2 regions of the Geobacillus sp. PK12 genome follow, and region 1 is predicted to be linked to the other one. Evidence: riboswitches for the same ligand, from Rfam matches in the RefSeq annotation. Region 1 holds a riboswitch; the other holds the start of a gene.
What was found. Region 1 has a riboswitch for thiamine pyrophosphate ahead of thiC (phosphomethylpyrimidine synthase ThiC). Riboswitches for the same ligand answer to the same signal wherever they lie in the genome.
Positions count from the first base shown of each region.

Region 2: it holds a riboswitch for thiamine pyrophosphate, as region 1 does, so the genes downstream of both, tenA (thiaminase II) here and thiC (phosphomethylpyrimidine synthase ThiC) in region 1, are expected to answer to the same signal.

Region 1 is NZ_SDKL01000040.1:17,860-29,708, forward strand. Features, by position in the region: gene ETR37_RS13185 (methyl-accepting chemotaxis protein) at 1-1,070, shown strand, start outside; TPP riboswitch at 1,206-1,319, shown strand; gene thiC (phosphomethylpyrimidine synthase ThiC) at 1,474-3,162, shown strand; gene ETR37_RS13195 (aminotransferase class I/II-fold pyridoxal phosphate-dependent enzyme) at 3,875-5,053, shown strand; gene ETR37_RS13200 (thiamine pyrophosphate-binding protein) at 5,050-6,705, shown strand; gene ETR37_RS13205 (aldehyde dehydrogenase family protein) at 6,777-8,258, shown strand; gene ETR37_RS13210 (saccharopine dehydrogenase family protein) at 8,416-9,573, shown strand; gene ETR37_RS13215 (MFS transporter) at 9,762-10,919, opposite strand; gene ETR37_RS13220 (MerR family transcriptional regulator) at 10,919-11,347, opposite strand; gene ETR37_RS13225 ((2Fe-2S)-binding protein) at 11,638-11,849, opposite strand, start outside.
Region 2 is NZ_SDKL01000002.1:27,827-39,675, forward strand. Features, by position in the region: gene ETR37_RS00530 (carbon starvation CstA family protein) at 1-377, shown strand, start outside; gene ETR37_RS00535 (YbdD/YjiX family protein) at 370-573, shown strand; gene ETR37_RS00540 (ketopantoate reductase family protein) at 727-1,650, shown strand; gene ETR37_RS00545 (glycoside hydrolase family 13 protein) at 1,784-3,451, shown strand; gene ETR37_RS00550 (YfiT family bacillithiol transferase) at 3,507-4,043, shown strand; gene ETR37_RS00560 (MFS transporter) at 4,663-5,868, shown strand; gene ETR37_RS00565 (class I SAM-dependent rRNA methyltransferase) at 5,932-7,116, opposite strand; TPP riboswitch at 7,259-7,366, shown strand; gene tenA (thiaminase II) at 7,473-8,156, shown strand; gene ETR37_RS00575 (ECF transporter S component) at 8,180-8,770, shown strand; gene ETR37_RS00580 (ABC transporter ATP-binding protein) at 8,785-10,239, shown strand; gene ETR37_RS00585 (energy-coupling factor transporter transmembrane component T family protein) at 10,236-11,018, shown strand; gene tenI (thiazole tautomerase TenI) at 11,035-11,640, shown strand; gene thiO (glycine oxidase ThiO) at 11,644-11,849, shown strand, end outside.

The DNA.
Region 1 (11,849 bases):
TTGTTGCCCCGATTGCCGTTATTAACGAACATTTAGGCAAGATGACAGGCGGAGATTTGACGGCGCGCATACCGCTTGATCGCGTGCAGCAGCTGCGGCCGATTGCGGCGTCGTTAAACGATATGGCAAACGCTTGGCAAAGTGTGATGGGGCAAATCCAACATCATGCCGAAGAAGTAGCGCAATATTCTCAGCAGCTTGCCGCCGTCGCCGAACAGACGACGAAAGCGACAGAGCAAATTGCGACAACGATGGAAACGCTTGCGGCAAGTGCGGAGGAGCAGGCCGATGCTGTCCGCACCACCGCCGCGTCCGTGCATGATATTTCCCAAACATTGAGCGACGTCGCTTTCCATACGAAAGAAGTGGCGCACCGGGCTGAGAAAACATCGGCGAAAGCAGAGGACGGCAAGCAGTCAATCGGACAAATGTCCGAGCAAATGCAGTTCATTTACGATCATGTGCAAACGCTCGGCCAGGTGGTGAAAGGGCTTGGGGAGCGCTCCAACGAGATTGGACAGATTACGGAAGCGATCACCGGCATTGCGTCGCAGACGAATTTGTTGGCGCTCAATGCGGCGATCGAAGCGGCGCGCGCCGGCGAGCAAGGGAAAGGGTTTGCGGTTGTCGCGGATGAAGTGCGGAAGCTCGCAGAACAATCAGCGCGCTCAGCGCAACAAATTTCCGAGCTGATCGGTTACATTCAAGAAGAAACGAAGCGGGCGGTTGCGTCTGCCGAACAGGTGATCTCCGAAGTGGCGAAAGGATTGAACGTGGCGGCGGCATGCGGCCAATCATTTGCCCATATTCGCGAGGAGGTCGGCCAAGTGAGCAAACAAATTGGACAAGTATCGTCCGCCATCGAGCAAATGACGGAGCATGCCCGCCAAGTGAACGACGCACTCCAACAGATGACCAATATTGTCGAACAGTCAGCGTCCGGTGCGGCCAACGTATCGGCAGCGACGCAGGAACAAATGGCTTCCGTCGAGGAAATCGCCTCTTCGTCGACATCGCTCGGTCAAATGGCGGACGAGATGCGGGCAATGCTGAAGAAATTTTCTGTGTGAGTGAGGAAAAGGACGCTTTCTTCGAGAAAGAGGGGCTTTCAAACGACGTGTGGGAGTCAACGTTTGGAATAAAATGGTTTGCATCTTTGCCAATTGCCTGATAAAATAAAAAAAGTCAGTCATCATTGTGATACGCTTATCTGCTGGGGGAGTCCGAGAGCCGGGCTGAGAAAAGAACGCGATGAAGTTCTTTGACCCTTTGAACCTGATCTGGGTCATGCCAGCGTAGGGAAGCAGGCAGCGGGAACAGATGGACGCACAGGCTGTTCATTTGGCCTTTTTGCCTTGATCGGGTTCCGTTCGTTTTGCGGAACCCGTTTTTGCGTAAATATCCCCCGTTTTTGCCTCTCTTTTGCTGGTGCGGCTGCAGGTCTCAACCACCATTTCAAAGGAGGAAAGCCGCATGGAAAACATCCGCTCGTTTATGTCGTTTCCGGAAAGCCGCAAAGTGTACATCGAAGGGTCGCGTCCGGATGTGCGCGTGCCGATGAGAGAAATTGCTTTGTCGCCAACGAAAACGCCGCAAGGAATGGTGGAAAACAAACCGGTGCGCGTCTACGATACGACGGGCCCGTATACGGATCCCGATTTTGAACCGGACGTGGAGAAAGGCTTGCCTCCTCTTCGCCGCCGCTGGATTGTCGAGCGCGGCGATGTCGAAGAAGTGAAGCCATCAGCGACCGCCGGCGTCCGCCCGCTGCCGTTCGTGCGCCGTCCATTGAGGGCAAAGCCCGGAAAAACCGTGACACAAATGCATTACGCCAAACGGGGAATCATCACACCAGAGATGGAGTTCGTCGCCATCCGTGAACGAATCGACCCCGAAATCGTTCGCCAGGAAGTAGCGGCCGGACGGGCGATCATTCCGGCGAACATTAATCACCCCGAGAGTGAGCCGATGATCATCGGCCGTCGTTTCCATGTGAAAATTAATGCCAATATCGGCAACTCGGCTGTTTCTTCATCGATTGAAGACGAAGTGGAAAAATTGCTTTGGGCGGTGCGTTGGGGCGCCGATACGGTCATGGATTTATCGACCGGCAAACACATTCATGAAACGCGCGAGTACATCATCCGCAATTCGCCGGTCCCCGTGGGAACGGTGCCGATTTATCAGGCGCTCGAAAAGGTAGGAGGGGTGCCGGAGAAGCTGACATGGGACGTGTACCGCGAGACGCTCATCGAGCAGGCTGAACAAGGAGTCGACTACATGACGATCCACGCCGGTGTGCGGCTTCATTACATTCCGCTCACCGCCAACCGGACGACCGGAATTGTCTCGCGCGGCGGCTCGATCATCGCCCAATGGTGTTTGGCCCACCATGAAGAAAACTTTTTGTATACGCATTTTGAAGAAATCTGCGAGATTTTGAAACAATACGATGTCGCGATCTCCCTTGGCGACGGCTTGCGTCCCGGCTCCATCGCCGATGCGAACGATGAGGCGCAGTTTGCGGAACTCAAGACGCTCGGCGAGCTGACGAAAATCGCCTGGAAGCATGATGTGCAGGTGATGATCGAAGGGCCCGGACATATTCCAATGCATAAAATTCGCGAAAATGTCGAGCAGGAACAGGAAATTTGCCACGGGGCGCCGTTTTATACGTTAGGGCCGCTTGTCACCGACATCGCGCCCGGGTATGACCATATTACGTCAGCGATTGGCGCCGCGATCATCGGCGCTTATGGAACGGCGATGCTTTGTTACGTAACGCCGAAAGAGCATTTAGGGCTGCCGAATAAAGAGGACGTACGCGCCGGGGTCGTGGCCTATAAAATCGCCGCCCATGCGGCTGATCTGGCAAAAGGGCATCCAGCCGCTCAGCAGCGTGACGATGCGCTCTCGAAAGCGCGCTTTGAATTTCGTTGGAACGATCAGTTCAATTTATCCCTCGATCCGGAACGGGCCCGCGAATACCATGATGAAACATTGCCGGCTGAGGCGGCGAAAACGGCTCATTTTTGTTCGATGTGCGGGCCGAAATTTTGTTCCATGAACATTTCACATGAACTGCAACGGAAAATCAAAGAGGAGGGGATGAAAGAAAAAGCGCAACAATTTATTCGGCAAGGGTCATCGCTGTATCAATGACAAGAAGCGGGCTGCGATGCTCGGCATGGTGGAGAGGATATGGAAGTTCGATCAACGGAAAAAGCATGAGCTGGAAAGCGCTCAGTGCTGATCGAAGCAGCGGAGGGGGGCGAACGTTCATCGCCCCTCTTGTTTGTTGTGCAAATTGGTGTGGTTCTTTATTATTTTTAAAATATATAATTTTCAAAAAATATATTTACAAATCGTTTCAGATGGATTATGATAATGGCATAAGGTGCAAATTTTGAATCATAGAATGATCATGAGGGGAAAACTGCGCAGTCTATCGCGACGCCTTCGCCGGCGCTTCGCTTCCATAGACAGCGGCCAGTTGCGTCATCGAACCGTGGATGATGCCGGCCGCTTCTTTTTATGGCGAAAGGGTCGGGTTTCAGATGGTTGGATCGCGTTTTTCCAGAAGGCTGGTGAAAAACCGCTGTTTGCCTTGATCGATGGGTGAACGTGTGAAAATAGGGTCGATGCTACAAGCTTTTTCTACTTGAGAAGCGATTCCAGTAAGCTGTTGCTCCAGTAAATCACCGGCCTTCTAGCAGCTTCGTGAAAAAGCCTGCTATTCGAGAAAAAAGATTTTGATGATGTCTTGATGTGAGAAAGCCATTGGTATTATAGGCTGCTTCTTGAACGTGAGACGGGCATGAGGGTGATGGGCGTGCGCATAAACTGAAACGAAGGGCCATGAGGAGGGATGGGATTGAACACATTTTCCGATATTGTGCAGACGATGCCGCCATATTTGTTCTCCCGATTTCAGAAGAAAAAAGAAGAACTGCTAAAGCTCGGGGTCGATGTCATTGATTTAGGGATCGGCGCCCCCGATTTGCCGCCCCCTTCCTTTGTCATCGAAGCGTTGAAAGAAGCGCTCGATGCGCCAGAACACTATACGTATTCGCCGTATGGCGGCTGCAGGGAGTATCGGGAAGCGGTCGCGCGTTTTTATGAACGGGAATATGGCGTCAAGCTCGATCCGGAGACCGAGGTGTTGGCGTTAATCGGCTCGAAAGAAGGAATCGTCCATTTGCTGCAAGCCGTTCTCAATCCCGGCGAGCTCGCCTTAGTGCCTGATCCGGGCTATCCTGTCTACCGGACGGCCGTCCATTTTGCCCGCGGCCAGAGCCGATCGCTGCCGCTCGATGCGCAACATGGTTATATTCCTCGGTTTGATGCGCTTCCCTCGTCCGTTTATGACCAAGCGAAAATCATGTTTCTCAATTATCCGAGCAATCCGACGGCCGCCGCTGTCGATTTGGATGTATTGGCCGAAGCCGTTTCACTTGCCCGTCGCCACCGGATGTTCATTGCTCATGATGCGGCCTACTCGTTCGTGACGTTTGCTGGTTTTCAAGCGCCGAGCATTTTGCAGGTGGACGGGGCAAAGGAAGTGGCGGTGGAATTTGGATCGTTGTCCAAAAGCTATAACATGGCCGGCTGCCGCATCGGATACGTAGTCGGAAACCGGGACATGATTCGAGCGCTTTCGGTGATCAAGAGCAACACGGATACGTGCCAGTTTATTCCGATCCAGAAGGCGGCGGTGGCCGCTTTGACGAACGGACGGACGTTTATTCGAGAAAATAGCCGCATTTATGAACAACGCATGAATATGATGGCCGAGAGACTTCGAGAACTGGGCATCGACGTGCAGCGGCCGAAAGCGACCTTTTTCTTGTGGATCCCGGTCTATGACGGATACTCGTCCGAACGATTTGCCGCCAAACTGCTGGAAGAAGCGGGAGTCATCGTAACACCGGGAACAGCGTTTGGATCCGCAGGGGAAGGATATGTCCGCGTATCGCTGTCAGCGCCGATGGAGCGTCTAGAGCAAGCCGTTGAACGATGGAAGCAAGTGGATTGGGAGGAATCGGCGCCATGAAGAGAACGATGCGTCACATCACGGTGGCTCAAGCCATCGTCGAATGTTTCAAACAGGAACAAATCCGTTATGTGTTTGGTGTGCCGGGGGAAAGTTATTTGCCCCTGCTTGATGCCATCTATGATGAGCCATCCATCGAGTTCATCTCCGCCCGCCATGAAGGGGGTGCTTCCTTTATGGCGGAAGGGTATGCGAAAGCGTCGCAAAAGTGCGGCGTCGTGCTGGCTACAAGGGCGGTTGGCGGAGCGAATTTGGCGATTGGCGTCCATACCGCGAGGCAAGATTCCACTCCGATGGTCGTGTTTTTGGGGCAAGTGAACAGCCGCTTCCTAGGGCGTGAAGGATTTCAGGAAGTCGATATGGAAGCGTTTTTTCGTCCGATTGCCAAATGGGTGGTCGAAATTCGCGAAGCCGAGCGGGTGCCAGAGCTGGTGCAACGGGCGTTTCGCACCGCGAAAACAGGGCGGCCCGGCCCCGTCGTCGTTTCACTGCCAGAAGATGTCTTTTCCAAAACGATAGCGGAAGCAGTGATAGCCGAGACTGATGTGCCGAAGCCGGCACCAAGGCAAGAGGATATACAGAACATTGAAGAGATTCTGAAGCGCGCCAAACGGCCGCTCGTGATTGCCGGCGGCGGCGTTAAATGGTCGGGAGCCGAGCAGTTGCTGCGCTTATGGGCGGAAAAGTATGCACTTCCGGTCATGGCGGCGTTCCGGCGGCATGACGTGTTTCCCCACAACCATCCGTGCTATGTCGGGCACCTAGGTCTAGGGGCGCACAAAGCGGTCATGGAAACGGCCGAGCAGGCGGATGTGGTGATGGCGTTGGGAACGCGGCTATCGGAAGTGACGACACAAGATTACCGTTTGCTCTCTCCCAATCAGACGCTGATTCACATCGATATCGACAGCGATGGATTCGGAAAAGTGTATGCACCGGATCTCGCGGTTTGGGCTGACTGTCAGGAAGTGCTGTCCCGTTTGCTCGATCTCGCGGTGCGGCCGTCTTGGCAAGAATGGGCGGCTGAACGGAGGAAACGGTACGAACAAACGGCCAGGCTGCCGGTGGAACATCGCAATCTCTATGAAGCTGTGATGGCCAGTTTGGCGCGCCATTTGCTAAAAAATGCGGTCATTACGAACGATGCCGGGAATTTCGCCGGTTGGCTTCATGCTTTTTTCCCGTTTGGGGATGGGCACACGTACATCGGCCCGACGTCAGGAGCGATGGGATATGGCATGCCGGCTGCCATTGGCGCGAAACTGGCCTTTCCCGCCCGGACCGTCGTTTCTTTATCCGGGGATGGCGGCTTTATGATGACGGTGCAGGAGTTGGAAACGGCCGCTCGATACGATATTCCGATCATCAGCATTGTGTTTAACAATCATATGTACGGCACCATCCGCATGCATCAAGAATTGCAGTTTCCGGGGCGGGTCATCGGCACCGATTTAGGCCGCGTGTCGTTTGCCCGTTTGGCAGAATGCCTAAACGGCCGCGGGTTCCAAGTACAGACGGAACAACAGTTCACGGAAGCGCTTCTGTTGGCGCTTGAGGCCAAGAAGCCGACGGTGATTGAGGTGTTGGCCGATCCGGACCACATTTCGGTGGCCGCCACGATCCAGGACTTGCGGGCCAAGAGGAAGTCCTGACGATCATCGCTCGGCGTTCAATGTATAAATTATCTCAATAAATCATCTGGAAAAATGGGGGGGAGTATACAGTGAAAATCCAAAACTATATCAATGGAGAATGGAAGGAGCCAAGCACCGGGCAATTTGCGCCGGTGATCAATCCGGCGACGGGGGAAACGATTGCCGAGGTGGCGATGTCCGGGCCAAACGATATTGACGAGGCCGTTCAAGCAGCCAAAGAAGCGCAAAGACAGTGGGCCCTCGTGCCGGCGCCGAAACGCGCGGAAGTTTTATATCGAGTCGGCATGCTGCTAAAGGAGCGGAAAGAACAATTGGCAAGGCTGTTGACGATGGAAATGGGCAAGGTGATCGAGGAAGCGCGCGGCGAAGTGCAGGAAGGCATTGATATGGCGTTTTATATGGCGGGGGAAGGGCGGCGGCTGTTCGGCGATACGACGCCGTCTGAACTGAAAGACAAATTTGCCATGAGCGTCCGCGTGCCGGTGGGGGTTGTCGGCATCATCACTCCTTGGAACTTTCCGATTGCCATCGCAACGTGGAAGTCGTTCCCCGCGATTGTGGCCGGCAATGCGGTCGTATGGAAGCCAGCGCCCGAGACACCGATCATGGCGCAGGAATTAGCTCGCATTTTTGAAGAAGCGGGCTTGCCGCCGGGAGTGTTTCATGTGGTCCACGGTGACGGGCCGACAGTCGGCAATGCGCTCGTCGAGCATCCTGATGTCAAGGTCATCTCATTTACCGGATCGAATGAAGTCGGGCGGGTGATTGCGGAAAAATGCGGACGGCTGTTGAAAAAAGTGTCGCTCGAAATGGGTGGGAAAAACGCGGTGATCGTCATGGATGATGCCGATTTGACATTGGCGGTTGACGGCATCATCTGGAGTGCGTTCGGCACATCAGGCCAGCGGTGCACGGCGTGCAGCCGGGTCATCGTCCATGAGCGGGTGAAACAGGAGCTTGAGCGGCGTCTGCTTGAAGCCGTGAAAGCATTGAAAATCGGCAACGGGTTGGATGAAACGGTCAAAGTCGGACCCGTCATCCATGAAGAGGCGCTGCAAAAAATCGACCGCTACGTGCGCATTGGCGTAGAAGAAGGGGCGAAACTGCTTGTGGGTGGCTATATATTGCGCGAGGGCGACTATGCGCGCGGCTTTTATTACGCGCCGACGATTTTCACCGATGTCACGCCGAATATGCGCATCGCCCGCGAAGAAATTTTCGGCCCGGTTGTATCGATCATGTCCGTCCGCAGTTTGGAAGAAGCGATCGCCGTCAACAACAGCGTCGATTATGGGCTGTCAAGCGCCATTTTCACACGCGATGTCAACCGCGTCTTCCGAGCAATGCGCGATTTGGACACCGGCATCGTGTATGTCAACGCCGGCACAACGGGAGCGGAAATTCATTTGCCGTTTGGCGGCACGAAAGGGACGGGCAACGGCCACCGCGACTCCGGCGTCGCTGCGCTTGACGTATTCACCGAATGGCGGAGCATTTATGTCGATTTCAGCGGCAAGCTGCAACGGGCGCAAATCGATACCGATGATTGAACCGGGCTGTCGCTTGCAACATGGTCGGCAAAAGAGAAGCGAAGATCAACGTGGAACCTATATCGTGAATCGAAGCAGCGGCCGCGGCAAAGATGTGAAAAAAGCGGCTGTCATGTGAGCGTATGGCAAAGAATCGGTGACAGAGGGGGAAAGAACGATGAAAGTGCTCGTGCTTGGAGCGGGGCTGATGGGCAAAGAAGCGGCGCGCGATTTAGTGCAAAGCCAAGATGTTGAGGCGGTGACGTTGGCGGATGTCGATTTGGCCAAGGCGGAGCAGACGGTGCGGCAGCTTCATTCCAAAAAGCTTGCCGCTGTGCGGGTGGATGCCGGCGATCCGCAACAACTGGCAGCGGCCATGCAAGGGCATGATGTCGTCGTCAATGCCTTGTTTTACCGCTTCAATGAAACGGTGGCGAAAACAGCGATCGAAACGGGTGTTCATTCCGTTGATTTAGGCGGCCATATCGGCCATATCACCGACCGGGTGCTTGAGCTGCATGAACAAGCTCAAGCCGCTGGGGTGACCATCATCCCCGACCTTGGCGTCGCGCCGGGGATGATCAACATTTTATCCGGCTATGGGGCGAGTCAACTCGATGAGGTGGAATCCATCTTGCTGTATGTTGGCGGCATCCCCGTCCGCCCCGAACCGCCGCTGGAGTACAACCATGTGTTTTCGCTCGAGGGGCTGCTTGACCATTACACCGATCCGGCCTTGATCATCCGCAACGGCCAAAAGCAGGAAGTGCCGTCCCTTTCGGAAGTCGAGCCGATTTATTTTGACCGGTTCGGGCCGCTTGAAGCGTTTCACACCTCAGGCGGGACGTCGACGCTCTCGCGCTCGTTTCCGAACTTGAAGCGGCTCGAGTACAAAACGATCCGCTACCGCGGCCATGCGGAAAAATGCAAGCTGCTTGTCGATTTGAATTTGACGCGCAACGATGTGGAAGTTGAGATCAATGGATGCAGAGTCAAGCCGCGCGATGTGCTGCTTTCCGTCCTGAAGCCGCTGCTTGATTTGAAAGGAAAAGATGATGTGGTGTTGCTTCGGGTCATCGTCGGCGGCCGAAAAGGCGGGAAGGAAACGGTATTGGAATACGAGACCGTCACGTTTAATGACCGCGAAAACAAGGTAACGGCGATGGCGCGCACGACGGCCTACACGATTTCTGCTGTCGCTCAGCTCATCGGCCGCGGGGTGATCACAAAGCGCGGCGTCTATCCGCCGGAGCAAATCGTTCCGGGGGATGTGTATATGGACGAGATGAAAAAACGCGGCGTTCTTATCAGCGAGAAGCGGACGGTTCATAGCTGAACAGCGAGCGCCATAAGCAGGAGGATGGAAGCAGTTTCGTGAAAAAGGGCAATGCTTCGCCGCCGCGAACACGATGACAAAATGGCTGCGGCCGGGAAGCGAATTGTGAACAACGCCCGTTCCCGTCTGGAACGGGCGTTTTCTGATTTTAGACGCGAAATGATTGTGATCGCCTGTTTTTTTTACGGCTATGCCGTTTTGGGTGCCGAAGTCTTGCGCTTGCGCCAAGAAAGGAACAGAAAGGCGATGAGCGCCAGCGCCATGGCGACCATAAACGGTGCTTTTGAGGAAATGGTGTGGCCGATGATGCCGGACAGCACCGGAGCGATGGCCGCTCCGAGCCAGCGGACGAAGTTGTACGTGCCGGACGTCACTCCCCGCTCATATGGCGATGTTTCCATCACATAGCTTGTAAACAAAGCGTTGTTGAGTCCGGAGACGAGCCCAGACAAAATGATGAGCGTTACCATAAGCCATGTCGGCTTGGCGACTACAAGAAGCAGCAATAAGGCTGCGAACATCAGCAAACCGTATGGCAAAATTTCCCTTGGTTCATATTGTTTCTCAAGCTGATGGGCGAGCACCGCTGAGCCATAAGCAAGGCAGAGCCCCCAGCCGAAGAAAACGAGGCCGATTTGGATGGCCGACAGTCCAATGATCAAAGGCGAATACGCCAATACGACGAAAAAGCCGTAATAGTAAAGCATGCCGCCGACCGCCCCTTTTAAAAATGGCGGGAACGAAAGCAACCGCCGCATTTCTTGCAGGCCGACCGCTTTTTTCGGCTTTCCTTTGTTCGGATCATAGACGAAAAAGGTGACGAGTAAAAAGGCAATGAAAATCAAGACGCTCGTGCCGATAAACGGATAGCGCCATGAATGTTGGCCAAGCAGTCCGCCGACGAGCGGACCGCCGGCCATGCCGAGGCCGATCGCCGCTTCATACAGGCCGACCGCGGTGCTTGCCTGCGGCGTCAACGCGATCAACAACGTCATGGCTGTGGCGAAAAACGTCGCATTGCCCAATCCCCAGCCGGCGCGAAAGAGCGACAGCTGCGGGATAGTAGAAGCAAAGCCGCACAACAACGAAAAAATCGTAACGAGGCCAAGCCCGATCACCATCATTTGTTTATCGCCGATACGGTTGACAACAAGACCGACCGGGATCATCATGACCGCCATCGTCAAAATGTAGGCGGTAAACAACATTTCGACTTGCCAATGGGTGGCGCCGATGCTTTCGGCGATGACCGGCAAAATCGGGTCGACGATCCCGATGCCCATAAACGCTAAAAAGGCGGCGGCGACGGTAATCCATCGCGCCTTTGTTTTTCTCCCTTCCTCCACTATTCTTCTCTCCTTTCTTGCAAGAGGGCGTCTACCCGCTCTGCCATTTGTTCCAGCTCTTGCTTCAGCATGGCCATCTTCTTCATTTTCTCTTCCAGCATGGCGATTTGCCGACGCAATCCAGCGCTGATTTGTTCCAGTTCACGCCGTTTTTCGCTCCCAGCAGCCGCATGTCGATATTCCGCCCGATGCGTCTCCATCGTTTCTTTCAGCGCCAAAAAATGCTGCAGCTCCTGCAGCGAAAAGCCGAGCACTTCGCGCGCGGCAACGATGTTTTTCAGCCGTTCGATGTCCTCAGCTGTATAAAGGCGTGTGCCGCCTTCGCTGCGCGCCGGCGGCTTGATCAAGCCAATCTCCTCATAATAGCGAATCGTCCGTTTTGTTAGGCCGGTTGCTTTGGCGACGTCATCGATTTTGAATCGCTCCATTCGGGGCCCCTCGCTTTCCCGTGATCACAGTGAACGATCTGTTTTACAAACATAACATTAACGTTAACGTTATATTTTTGTCAATAGCTATTTAGAAGGCCGGTGAAAAACCGCTGTTTTCCTTGATCGATGGGTGAACGTGTGAAAATAGGGGCTGATGCTACAAGGATTTTCTACTTGAGAAGCGATTCCGGGAAGCTGTTGCCCTAGTAAATCACCAGCCTTTTCGATGAGATGTATACCGCATCAAAAAAGAATATCCCGATTGGGTGCGGGATATCCATTGCTCGTCAAGGATCTGTTGGTTTTGCTTTTTTGGCTTCGAGCACTTCTTTGACCGCCGCTTCAATTTCTTGATAGCTTGTGCAGCGGCAAATATTCGACTCCAGCCATTCTTGAATCGTCGCCTCATCGGCGTTTGGGTGCCGCTCGATGAGCGCGTGGGCGTTCATAATGAACCCAGGAGTGCAATAGCCGCACTGAAAGGCGAAGTGGCGGACGA
Region 2 (11,849 bases), on a different contig from region 1:
AAATGGGCAAAAAGGCATATGTTTGGGTCACGCTCGTGCCGACAACATGGCTTTTGGTCGTCACGCTGACGGCCGGGTATCAAAAGCTGTTCCATGAAAACGTCAAAATTGGTTTCTTGTCGCATGCAAAAATGTTCCAAGACAGCTTGAGCCAAGGCAAAATTTTGGCGCCGGCAACGAATGAGGCGCAAATGCGGCAAATTATTATGAACGACTACATTGATGCGACATTGTGCGCGATTTTCATGCTCGTGGTGATCGCCATGCTCATTTCCGCATTGAACATCTGGATCAAAGTGCTTCAAAACAAACATGTGCCGCTCAAAGAAGCGCCGTATGTGCCGCGCGATGGAGAAGGAGCGAAGCACTATGCCTAAATGGCTGCAAAACGTTTTGGCTTATCGCCGGCAGTTTCTTGACTTGCTTGTCGGCGTGCCGAGTTATGAAAAATATGTTGAGCATATGAAAACCCATCACCCTGGCGAGCCGATTAAGTCGCGGAAAGAGTTTTTCTGCGAGGCGCAAGAGGCGCGCTACAATGCCAAAGGCGGCAAAGTGTCGCGTTGCTGCTAGCGGACGAGAAGGAAGGAGGGGCGCGTTCCCTTCTTCCTTTTTTCTTCTTGTTTATCATCGTGGAGAAACATGTTCGATTGGCGGCATGGCTTTTGTGAAAGACGTTGGAAGCGTAGGATCAACCCTCAAGTAGAGAAAGGAGCTGTACATACGATGCGCATTCTGTTTGTCGGAGCGGGAGCGGTCGGCGGGTATTTCGGCGGCCGTCTTCTTGAAAAAGGGGTGGACGTAACGTTTCTTGTCCGCGAGCGCAGAAAACAGGAACTGGAGAAATACGGGCTTGTCATCCACAGCATCCATGGCGATGCGGTATTGGCGCCGAGATTGCTTGTTGCCGGTGAATCGGCCGAGCCATTTGATCTTGTCGTGTTCTCAAACAAAGCGTACCATTTAGACGGCGCCATCGCCGACGCGAAACCGTATGTTGGAGAGGCGACGATGATTTTGCCGTTGTTAAATGGCATGGCCCATATGGAGGCGTTATGGAAGGCGTTCGGCCGCGAGAATGTCTTAGGCGGGCTTTGCTTTATCGAAACGACGTTAAACGAGAGAGGGGAGATCATCCAAACGAGCCCGGCGCATGAGATGCGTTTCGGCGAATGGCCCGCAGGACGGACTGAACGGGTGAAGGCGCTCGAATCGCTGTTTGCCGGCGCCAATGCCCGTTTTCGCCTAAGCGAACAAATTGCGGCTGATATGTGGAACAAATATTTGTTTATCGCGACGATGTCGGGCGTGACGACGCTGTTCCGCGCCCCGATCGGGCCGATTCGCTCCGGCGAGTACGGGAGCGTCATCATCGACCGGCTGTTTCGCGAAATCAAAACGATCATCCAAGCGCATGGGGCGCCGTTGACCGATGAAATGGCCGAGCGGCAACGCACCCAGCTCGAACAGATCGCCCCAACGATGAAATCGTCCATGCAGCGCGATATGGAAAAAGGACAGCTCATCGAAGCCGACCATTTGCAAGGGTATTTGCTGGCATTGGCGAAACGGCATGGCATCCATGCCCCGATGCTTGAGGCAGTATATCACAATTTAAAAATTTATGAAGCGAGCCGCGCAACGAGTTGATCAACCCCAGCCGGTTGGCAGGAGCGTGCAGCCCCGTCAACCGGCTGTTTTTTTGAGAAAAAGAAAAGTTGTTTATCGCACCAATATCGTGTACAGTTAATAGTGAAAACGTGTGCACAAGGAGGAGGCAGCCTTGAAAAAAACATGGTGGAAAGAAGGCGTTGCGTATCAAATTTATCCTCGCAGCTTTATGGATGCCAACGGCGACGGCATCGGTGATCTTCGCGGCATCATCGAAAAGCTGGATTATTTGGTGGAGCTTGGAGTCGACATCATTTGGATTTGTCCGATTTACCGGTCGCCGAACGCCGATAACGGATATGACATCAGCGATTATTATGCCATTATGGATGAGTTTGGAACGATGGATGACTTCGATGAATTGCTTGCCCAAGCCCATCGGCGCGGGTTGAAAGTCATTTTGGATTTGGTCATCAATCATACGAGTGATGAGCATCCGTGGTTTATCGAATCGCGGTCATCGCGAGACAATCCGAAGCGCGACTGGTACATTTGGCGCGACGGCAAAGACGGGCGCGAACCGAACAACTGGGAAAGCATTTTCGGCGGCTCGGCATGGCAGTATGACGAGCGGACGGGGCAGTACTATTTACATCTTTTCGATGTGAAACAGCCCGATTTGAACTGGGAAAACAGAGAGGTGCGCGAAGCGCTGTATGACATGATCAACTGGTGGCTGGATAAAGGCATCGACGGCTTTCGCATCGACGCGATTTCCCACATTAAGAAAAAGCCGGGTCTTCCCGATTTGCCAAATCCGAAGGGGCTGAAGTACGTGCCGTCATTTGCTGCGCACATGAACCAGCCAGGGATTATGGAGTATTTGCGAGAGTTGAAAGAGCAAACGTTTGCACGATATGACATTATGACGGTCGGCGAGGCGAACGGAGTAACGGTTGATGAGTCCGAACAATGGGTCGGGGAAGAAAACGGCGTGTTTCATATGATTTTTCAGTTTGAGCATTTAGGGCTTTGGAAAAGGAAAGCCGATGGTTCGATCGATGTCCGCCGGCTGAAGCGGACGTTGACGAAATGGCAAAAAGGATTGGAAAACCGTGGGTGGAACGCGCTCTTTTTGGAAAACCACGACTTGCCTCGATCAGTGTCGACATGGGGAAATGACGGCGAGTATTGGGCGGAGAGCGCGAAGGCGCTTGGCGCGCTCTACTTTTTCATGCAAGGGACGCCGTTCATTTACCAAGGGCAAGAGATCGGGATGACGAACGTGCAATTTTCCGACATTCGCGACTACCGCGATGTCGCTGCCTTGCGTCTGTATGAACTCGAACGGGCGAACGGCCGGACGCATGAGGAAGTGATGAAGATCATTTGGCAAACCGGGCGCGACAACTCGCGCACCCCGATGCAATGGTCTGGTGCCCCAAACGCTGGATTCACGACAGGTACGCCATGGATCAAGGTGAACGAAAACTATCGTACGATCAATGTCGAGGCCGAGCGGCGCGACCCGAACTCGGTATGGTCGTTTTATCGACAAATGATTCAGCTTCGGAAAGCGAACGAGCTGTTTGTTTACGGAACGTACGATCTGCTTTTGGAAAACCACCCATCCATTTACGCGTACACAAGAACGCTTGGCCGCGATCGGGCGCTTATCATGGTCAACGTATCTGATCGTCCTTCACTTTACCGCTATGACGGCTTCCGCCTTCAGTCAAGCGATTTGGCGCTCTCGAACTACCCGGTCCGTCCGCATAAAAATGCGACGCGTTTTAAGCTGAAGCCGTACGAGGCGCGCGTATACATCTGGAAAGAATAAGAAGGAATTTGCCTTTCTGTGTGGAATGAATGAATACGGAAGGGAGATGATCAACATGGCGACGGTCGATCCGATTCGCTACCCGATCGGAACGTTTCAAGAGCCGGAGCGTTTTGAGGCTGAGGAGGTGCAAAAGTGGATTGCTGCCATCCGCGGACTGCCGAACGACTTAAGAACCGCTGTTTCCGGCTTGAACGATGAGCAGCTGAACACGCCGTATCGCGACGGCGGCTGGACGGTGGCCCAAGTCGTCCATCATTTGGCTGATGCAAGCATGAATGCGTTTTTGCGCACGAAATGGGGAGTGACGGAAGACGGCCCAACGGTGAAGCCGTTTGCGGAAAGTGAATGGGCGAAAACAGCTGATGCCCGTACATTGTCGATTGAATCGTCGCTTTTACTGCTTGACGGGCTGCATGCGCGCTGGACGGTGTTGCTTGAATCGATGACGGAGGTGGATTTTCACCGAACCATTCGGCCGGAAGGGGCAGCGGGGGAGATGCCGCTGTATGTATTGACCGCGTTGTATGCATGGCATGGGAAACATCATACCGCACAAATTGTGTCGTTGCGCAAACGAAAAGGATGGTAAAGGCTGCCGATTGTTCGGCGGCTTTTTTCTTCATCCTATTTCGCGCAGGAGACTCCCACTTCAACGACCAAAGGGAGTAAGTGGGAGAGGAATGCGCGTTCCCCCTTTCTTTTGTGTATGATCGAATAAAGGCGTGGAGAAAACCGTTCAATAAAGGCACTCCCATAACGGCTGCTCGATGTATGGAGTTGGTTGCAGGAAACGTTGCAACCGTCAAACATCGATCGTAGGTCCGTCTGTTGTGTGTGGAAGCCAAGTACTGCCAACAGACACACCGAGAGAATCGGTAACGATGCAGGCATGACCTGCGTGGTTGGGCAGTTGTCAACCTGCCCCTGATGCAACCCCAAGTCAAGGAAGGAGGACGAAGTCCGTTTGCACTTCTGGGGAGTTGCAAGCCCTCACTTCAAGCGTGCGCGAAGTGGGGGTAGTTGACGCATCATAGAAGGATGGTGCTGCGCAAACAACACCCGGGAACCGCCGGCTGGGCGGGGCTTTTTTGTCGTCATCTTGCCGGGAGAACGGTGAAATCACATTTTGCTTAAACGGCGGCATAGGATTATGTTATACTAACAAATATTAAGGGACACGAAATACATCGTTCGCAAGGGGGATCGGTATGGGAGCGGAGCAGCAGCCGCTTATGGCAGAACAAAAAGAAAAAATATGGACGAAAGATTTTGTTTTGATTTGTTTGGCCAATTTTTTTGTGTTTCTTGGGTTTCAAATGACGCTGCCGACCCTTCCGCTGTTTGTCGAGCATTTGGGCGGCAACGATCAGCTGATTGGCGTTGTCGTCGGTGTGTTTACGTTTTCGGCGCTCATCGTCCGTCCGTTCGCCGGCCATGCGCTTGAGACGAAAGGGCGCCGGTTTGTGTTTTTATTGGGGCTTCTCATTTTTGTCATTTCTGTCGGTTCCTACAGCTTGATCTCAAGCATTTTCCTTCTCTTTTTGATGCGGGTCGTCCAAGGAATTGGCTGGGGGTTTTCGACAACCGCTTCCGGAACGGTGGCGACGGACATCATTCCAGCGAGCTGCCGCGGGGAAGGAATGGGCTATTACGGGCTGTCGGGGAATATCGCCTTGGCGTTTGGTCCGTCGCTTGGACTTGTGCTTGCCGCTATGATTCCGTTTAGCCATCTGTTTGCCATTTGTGCGGCGCTTGGAGTCGCTTCGGTGCTGTTTGCCGCCGCGATCACGTATAAAAAAGCGGAAGCCGTGCATGGCAAAGGGGCGAACAGATGGGATTTGTATGAAAAAAGCGCTTTGACCCCGTCGTTGCTGTTGTTTTTCTTGACGGTGACGTTCGGCGGCATCGCCTCATTCTTGCCTCTATATACGGCGCAAAAACAGATCGGCGGCCTGCAGCTGTACTTTTTGCTTTACGCGCTGGCCTTGATGGTGACGCGAACGTTCGCTGGCCAGTTGTATGACCGAAAAGGGCATCGAGCCGTCTTTCTCCCTGGTGCGGGGCTTATTTTGCTGGCGATGCTTCTTCTCGCTTGGCTGCCGGGAGAATGGGCGTTGCTTTTGGCGGCGGTGCTGTACGGTTTCGGCTTTGGCATGGTGCAACCGGGGCTGCAGGCGTGGTCCGTCGAGCGGGCGCCTGCCCACCGCAAGGGAATGGCGAACGCGACATTTTTCTCGTTTTTTGATTTAGGGGTCGGCGTCGGGGCGATGGTGTTTGGCCAAATCAGCCATTGGTTCGGCTATCCGAGCATTTATTTAGCTGCTAGCGGTTCGGTGCTCCTTTCGATGCTTGTCTATCTGTCGGTCTTGCATAAAGAACAATCGCTTCGCCCCAGGGAACGAAAAAACGCTTAGGGATAACCCCTAGGCGTTTTTTCTGCCCAGCGGCGCATCGAAACGGCCTTTGAGAGCGGCTCGTCACCGCCGGGAATGCACTTCGTAAATGGCGAATTTTAAGTAGTCGCCTTCTTCCGCGGCAAGGAGTTTCGGGTGGTCGTAGCCGGCGCCGTTCCAATATACTTGGCGCAGCACTTTTTTCGCGTCAAATGCGGCATCAGCGATCATCTCTTGAAATAGGTGCGGGCGGACGTGGTACGAGCAGCTTGATGTGACGAAAAAGCCGCCGTCTTTGACAAGCTTCAATCCGTTTAAGTTAATGTCTTTATAGCCGCGCAGCGCCTTCGGGACGGCATGGGCCGATTTCGCGAACGCCGGCGGGTCGATGATGACAACATCCCACTGTTTGCCGGCGCGCACCGACTCGCGCAAATAGTCGAAAGCGTTGGCGACGACAAATTCAACGTTCGTGAATCCGTTTAACGCGGCGTTCCGTTTCGCCGTTTCGATGGCATGTTCAGAAATATCGACGGCAGTAGCATGTTTTGCCCCATACAGACAAGCGTTTAGCATAAACGAGCCGGTATGGGTGAAGCAGTCGAGCACGGTCGTCTCCGGGCCGATGAGCGGACGAAGAGCGGCGCGGTTTTGCCGTTGGTCGAAGAAAAAGCCGGTTTTTTGTCCGTTTTCAATATCGACGATGTATTTCACGCCGTTTTCCTCGATTTCGATTTCCGTTTCCGCTTCTCCGTACCAAAAGCCTTTTTCTTGTTTGAGGCCTTCAAGCTCGCGGACGGACACATCGTTGCGCAAATAAATGGCCCTTGGGGCAAACACGTCAAGCAAGCCGCGCAAAATCCAGTCTTTCCGCCTTTCCATGCCGAGCGCCAAAATTTGCACAACAAGCACATCTTCATATTTGTCGACGATCAATCCGGGCAAAAAGTCGGCTTCGCCATAGACGGCGCGGCAGGAGCGAACGCCGGGAATCATCCGTTCACGGTACGCCCACGCCTGACGGATGCGGTCGATGAAAAAGCGCTCATCGAGTTCATCGTTTCGGTTTTGCGTCAAGACGCGGACGATGATTTGCGAAGCGGGGTTGATATATCCTTTCGCCAGCCAATAACCTTGATGATTGTAAACGTCAACGAAGTCGCCCGGCGTCGCATCGCCTTCGATGCGGTCGACTTCACTTCGAAAAATCCATGGATGCCCTTGCTCAAGCCGTTTTTTCCGTTCTCTTTTCAGGATGACCTTCGCCATCGTTTCCACTCCCATTCCGTCGTCAATTGCTGCGTTTCCATCATAGCGGATTGCAACGCATAGCGCAACGTCGGAGAAAAAAAGATTGACAATCGTTCGTGCCATGGTATGATTAAGTGTAAAGAAAACTGAAAATTGCACCATCATCCACTAGGGGGGCCTTTAGAAAGGCTGAGATCAAAGTGTGCCTTTGAGACCCTTAGCACCTGATCTGGGTAATGCCAGCGTAGGGAAGTGGAGGAGCAGCACAGCAAGGCTAGGCTTTGCCTTGCCAACGTCGCATGCCCACGCCGCTTTCTTTACGCCAATCGGCAAAGGAAGCGGCGTTTTTATTTTGCCAAAAAGGGGGAAAACGAATGTCATTTGCCAAACAATTGCGTCAAGCGGCCGATCCGATCTGGCAGGCGAGTTTCCGCCATCCGTTTGTTCAGGAGCTTGGCCAAGGGACGCTTGCGCGCGAGAAGTTTCGCTATTACGTGATGCAAGATGCCTATTATTTGCGCCATTTTGCCCGCGTGCAGGCGATCGGGGCGGCGAAATCGCCGGATTTGGCGACGACAGCCCGGTTGGCGCACCATGCACAAAGCACGTGCGAAGCCGAGCTGTCGCTGCATGAAACGTTCGCCGAGCTCTTGGGCATTACGGAAGAGGAAAGGGCGGCGTTCATTCCGGCGCCGACGGCGTACGCCTATACGTCGCACATGTACCGCGCGGCGTACGAAGGGCATCTCGGTGATGTTATCGCCGCCATTTTGCCGTGCTACTGGCTGTATTACGAAATTGGCGAGCGCTTGAAAATGTGCCGCCCGAATGATCCGATTTATGAAAAATGGATCGGCACCTACAGTTCGGACTGGTTCCGCTCGCTTGTGGAAGAGCAAATCGCGCGGCTTGACGACATCGCTGACGAGGTCACCGAAGAGGATCGCCATCGGATGAAGCGGCATTTCCTCATCAGCAGCGAATATGAGTACGAGTTTTGGGAGATGGCGTATCGGCTTGAGCAGTGGCCGTCGGCTGAATTGGCGGCGAGCCGTTGACGCAAGACAAGGAGGAGAACAGGATGGAAGTGAAGACAAAAGGGTTAAAATTGGCGGATATTTTAACGACGATCGTCATTGCGATTGTGTTTGGCATTATTTACAAATTATGGGCCCCGCTATATAGCGCGGTGGGAGCAGTAGGGTTTCATCTCGATCAACTCATTTACGGCATGTGGTTTATCGCCTCCTCGCTCGCTTATTTGCTCATTCGCAAGCCAGGGGTGGCGTTGCTCGCGGAGATTGCGGCTTCGTCCGGCGAGCTGATCATGGGATCGCAATGGGGGCTTGAAGTGCTCATTTACGGGGTCGTTCAAGGGCTGTTTGCCGAGCTCGTCTTTGCCGCCTTCCGCTATCGGCGCTTTGATGTGTTCGTTGTATCGCTCGGCGCGGTCGGGGCGACGATTGGCTCGCTCATCATGGACTTTTACAAAGGCTATATTGAGGCGCTCGCCCCATGGAATATGGCGCTCTTTTTGCTGGCGCGTTTTATCGGCGCCATCCTCATCTCCGGCGTGCTTGCTGTTTCATTGGCGAAAGCGCTCGAAAAAACCGGAGTGACGCAAATGTGGCGGCCGGCCTCGAAAGACGATTACGATGCATTGAACCGGTAAGGCGGCGAATGGCGATGAAACAAGCAATTGCGATTGATCGGCTGCGCCTGAAATTTCCCGGGAGCGACGGGCTGCTGTTTCGCGACTTGTCGCTTTCGATTGCCGAGGGGGAGAAAGTGCTCCTCCTTGGTCCGTCGGGATGCGGCAAGTCGACATTATTGCAAGTGATGGCTGGCATCATTCCCCACTCGATCGATGTGCCGATGAAAGCGGAGCGCCTTAAGCGGCCGGAACGGTGGGGCTATGTTTTCCAAGATCCTGATGCGCAATTTTGCATGCCGTATGCGGACGAGGAAATCGCTTTTGCCCTCGAAAATCGAAGCGTGCCGCGCCACGAGATGCCCGTCCGCATCCGTGCGCTGCTGAACCAAGTCGGTTTGGAGATCGCTCCGCATACTGATATTCATACGCTTTCCGGCGGGATGAAACAGCGGTTGGCGCTCGCTTCGGTGCTGGCGCTTGAGCCGGATGTCTTGTTTTTGGATGAGCCGACGGCGCTGCTTGATGAAGAAGGGACGAAGGCGGTATGGCAAACGGTGAAGAAGGTGGGCCGCGGCAAAACGGTCATCATCGTCGAGCATAAAATTGACCATGTGCTCGACTTTGTGGATCGCATTGTCTTGTTCGGCCGCGATGGGCGCATCATCGCCGACGGCGAGGCGAAGGCGGTGTTTTCCGACTATAAAGACGTCATTGCCGCTGAAGGGATCTGGTATCCAGGCGTCTGGGACGACTATGACCGGACGGCAAGGCAGCGAACTCGCCATCAAGGCGAGGAGCTTCTTCGCCTCGACCGTTTTCGCGGGTTCCGCGGCCGGGAGGCGAAAATCTATGTTCCTAAAGCAACGGTGCACGCCGGCGAATGGATTGCCGTCACCGGAAAAAACGGCGCCGGTAAAAGCACGTTGCTGCACGCGCTTATGCAACTCATCCGCACGGACGGAGAGTATATGCTGCTAGGCGCCGACATCAAGCGGCAACACCCGCTCTACCGCCATATTGCGTTTGTTTTCCAAAATCCGGAGTGGCAATTTGTCGCCCATTCCGTCCGCGAAGAGCTCGCCTACTCGCTTCGGCTTGAAGGGCGGCCGGAAGCGGAAATCGAGGAAACCATCACCCGCCTGTTGCGTGAATTTGACCTTGTTGAGCAGCAAGACCAGCACCCGTACCAGCTGTCAGTCGGGCAAAAACGGCGGCTGAGCGTGGCTGCTTCGATCGTCGCCGGCCAACGCCTCTTTTTGCTTGATGAGCCGACATTTGGGCAGGATGCGAAAAACACGTTCGCGTTGCTGGCGATGCTTGAATCATACCGTGAGCAAGGGGCGGCGATCATCATGGTCACCCACGACGAGCAAATTGTCCGTCGTTTTGCGACGAGACGGTGGGTCGTTGAAGATGGAGCGCTTGTTCGCGATGAGCGCCTTGCTGCTGTGGAGCCTGTATTGGCCGAAGGAGGAACATGGCGATGAACTGGGACATTCAGCGCCGTGAAACATGGCTTTATGAAGCGAACCCGAGTTTGAAGCTCATTGTGCTCGTCATGCTCTTTTTTGCGGTGTTGTTCATTCATAACCCGAACGTGCTGATTAACGTTTCGCTCGCTCTCTTCGTTTTGTTTTGCTTTGGCACCGGCTATCCGGCGAATGTGTTGTTTTGGCTGTTTTTGCCGTTTTTCCTCGTGTTTGTTTCGACGGCTTCATCGATGATGATGTTTGGCGAGGGAACGACGACATGGTTTCGCTGGGGGCTCATCCATGTTACAGCGGAAAGTTTTTGGCGCGGGGTGCACATCGGGTTTCGCGCTTTGGCGCTTGGGCTTCTCGGCTTGATTTTTTCGCTGACGACCCGGCCGGTTCCGTTGTTTTATTCGCTCATGCAGCAGTTGAGACTGAAGCCAAAGTATGCGTACAGTTTTTTGGCGGCCGTTCGCCTATTGCCGATTATGCTTGAAGAGTTTCAGGCGATCCGCTATGCGTTAACAGTGCGCGGCGTGCCGAATAAGGGCGTCCTCAGCAAAATGAAGCGCTACGCCATTCCGCTGTTGTCGCAAAGCATCCGCCGCGCCCAGCGCATCGCCGTGGCGATGGAAGCGAAACAATTTTCCGGCAGCGGGCGGCGCACGTTTTATTATGAAATCGGGTTCGGCAAATATGATATTTGGCTTGTCGCCTTGTTTGCCGCTTTGATGTTCGCCGCCTACTATGTCGGTGTTCATTATCCGTATATTTCTATAAGCGATGTACGGTAGAAAGAAAGGGATGGCGATGGGGGTTCTCCATTTCGTTTCCACCGGGCGTCAGACGGTTGACGAATTCGCCGCGATTTGTGCGCACACCCATCCGTATGCCGACCTGATTCATATTCGCGAAAAAGGGAAGACGGCGCGTGAAGTGGCGGCGTTTGTCGCGGCACTGCTTCGCGTCGGGGTGCCGCTGCAAAAAATCATCGTCAATGACCGGGTTGATGTCGCCGCTGTCTACGGTGTCAAAGGTGTGCAGCTTGCTTATCACAGCCTGCCGGTCCGCGCCGTCCGCCGCTCGTTTCCGGACTTGACGGTTGGTTGCTCGGTGCACGGGTCGGAGGAGGCGAAACAAGCCGAACAGGATGGCGCTCACTTTTGTTTGTATGGCCATATTTTTCCGACGGACAGCAAGCCCGGTTTGCCGCCGCGCGGTCTGGACTCGCTTGCGGAAATCGTGGCCGCCGTGTCCATTCCAGTCATCGCCATCGGCGGCATTCACGCCGGCAACGCCCGTCGGGTGCTGGAAGCGGGCGCAGCCGGGGTGGCAGTATTGTCGGCTGTTTTTTTCGCTGCTGACCCCGTTGCTGAGGCCAAACGGCTGGCAGACATCGTGAAAGGGAGGGGATAGGGGATGACGCATTGGTATGACGTCGCCATCGTCGGCGGCGGAGTGATTGGGGCGGCCATCGGTTTTGAGCTCGCCAAGCGGCGGCATCGCGTCGCCATTTTTGAAAAAGGAACGATGGGAAGCGGGGCGTCAAGCGCGGCAGCCGGCATGCTTGGGGCGCAATCCGAGTTTTCGACGTCAAGCCCGCTTGTGCCGCTTGCCTTGCAAAG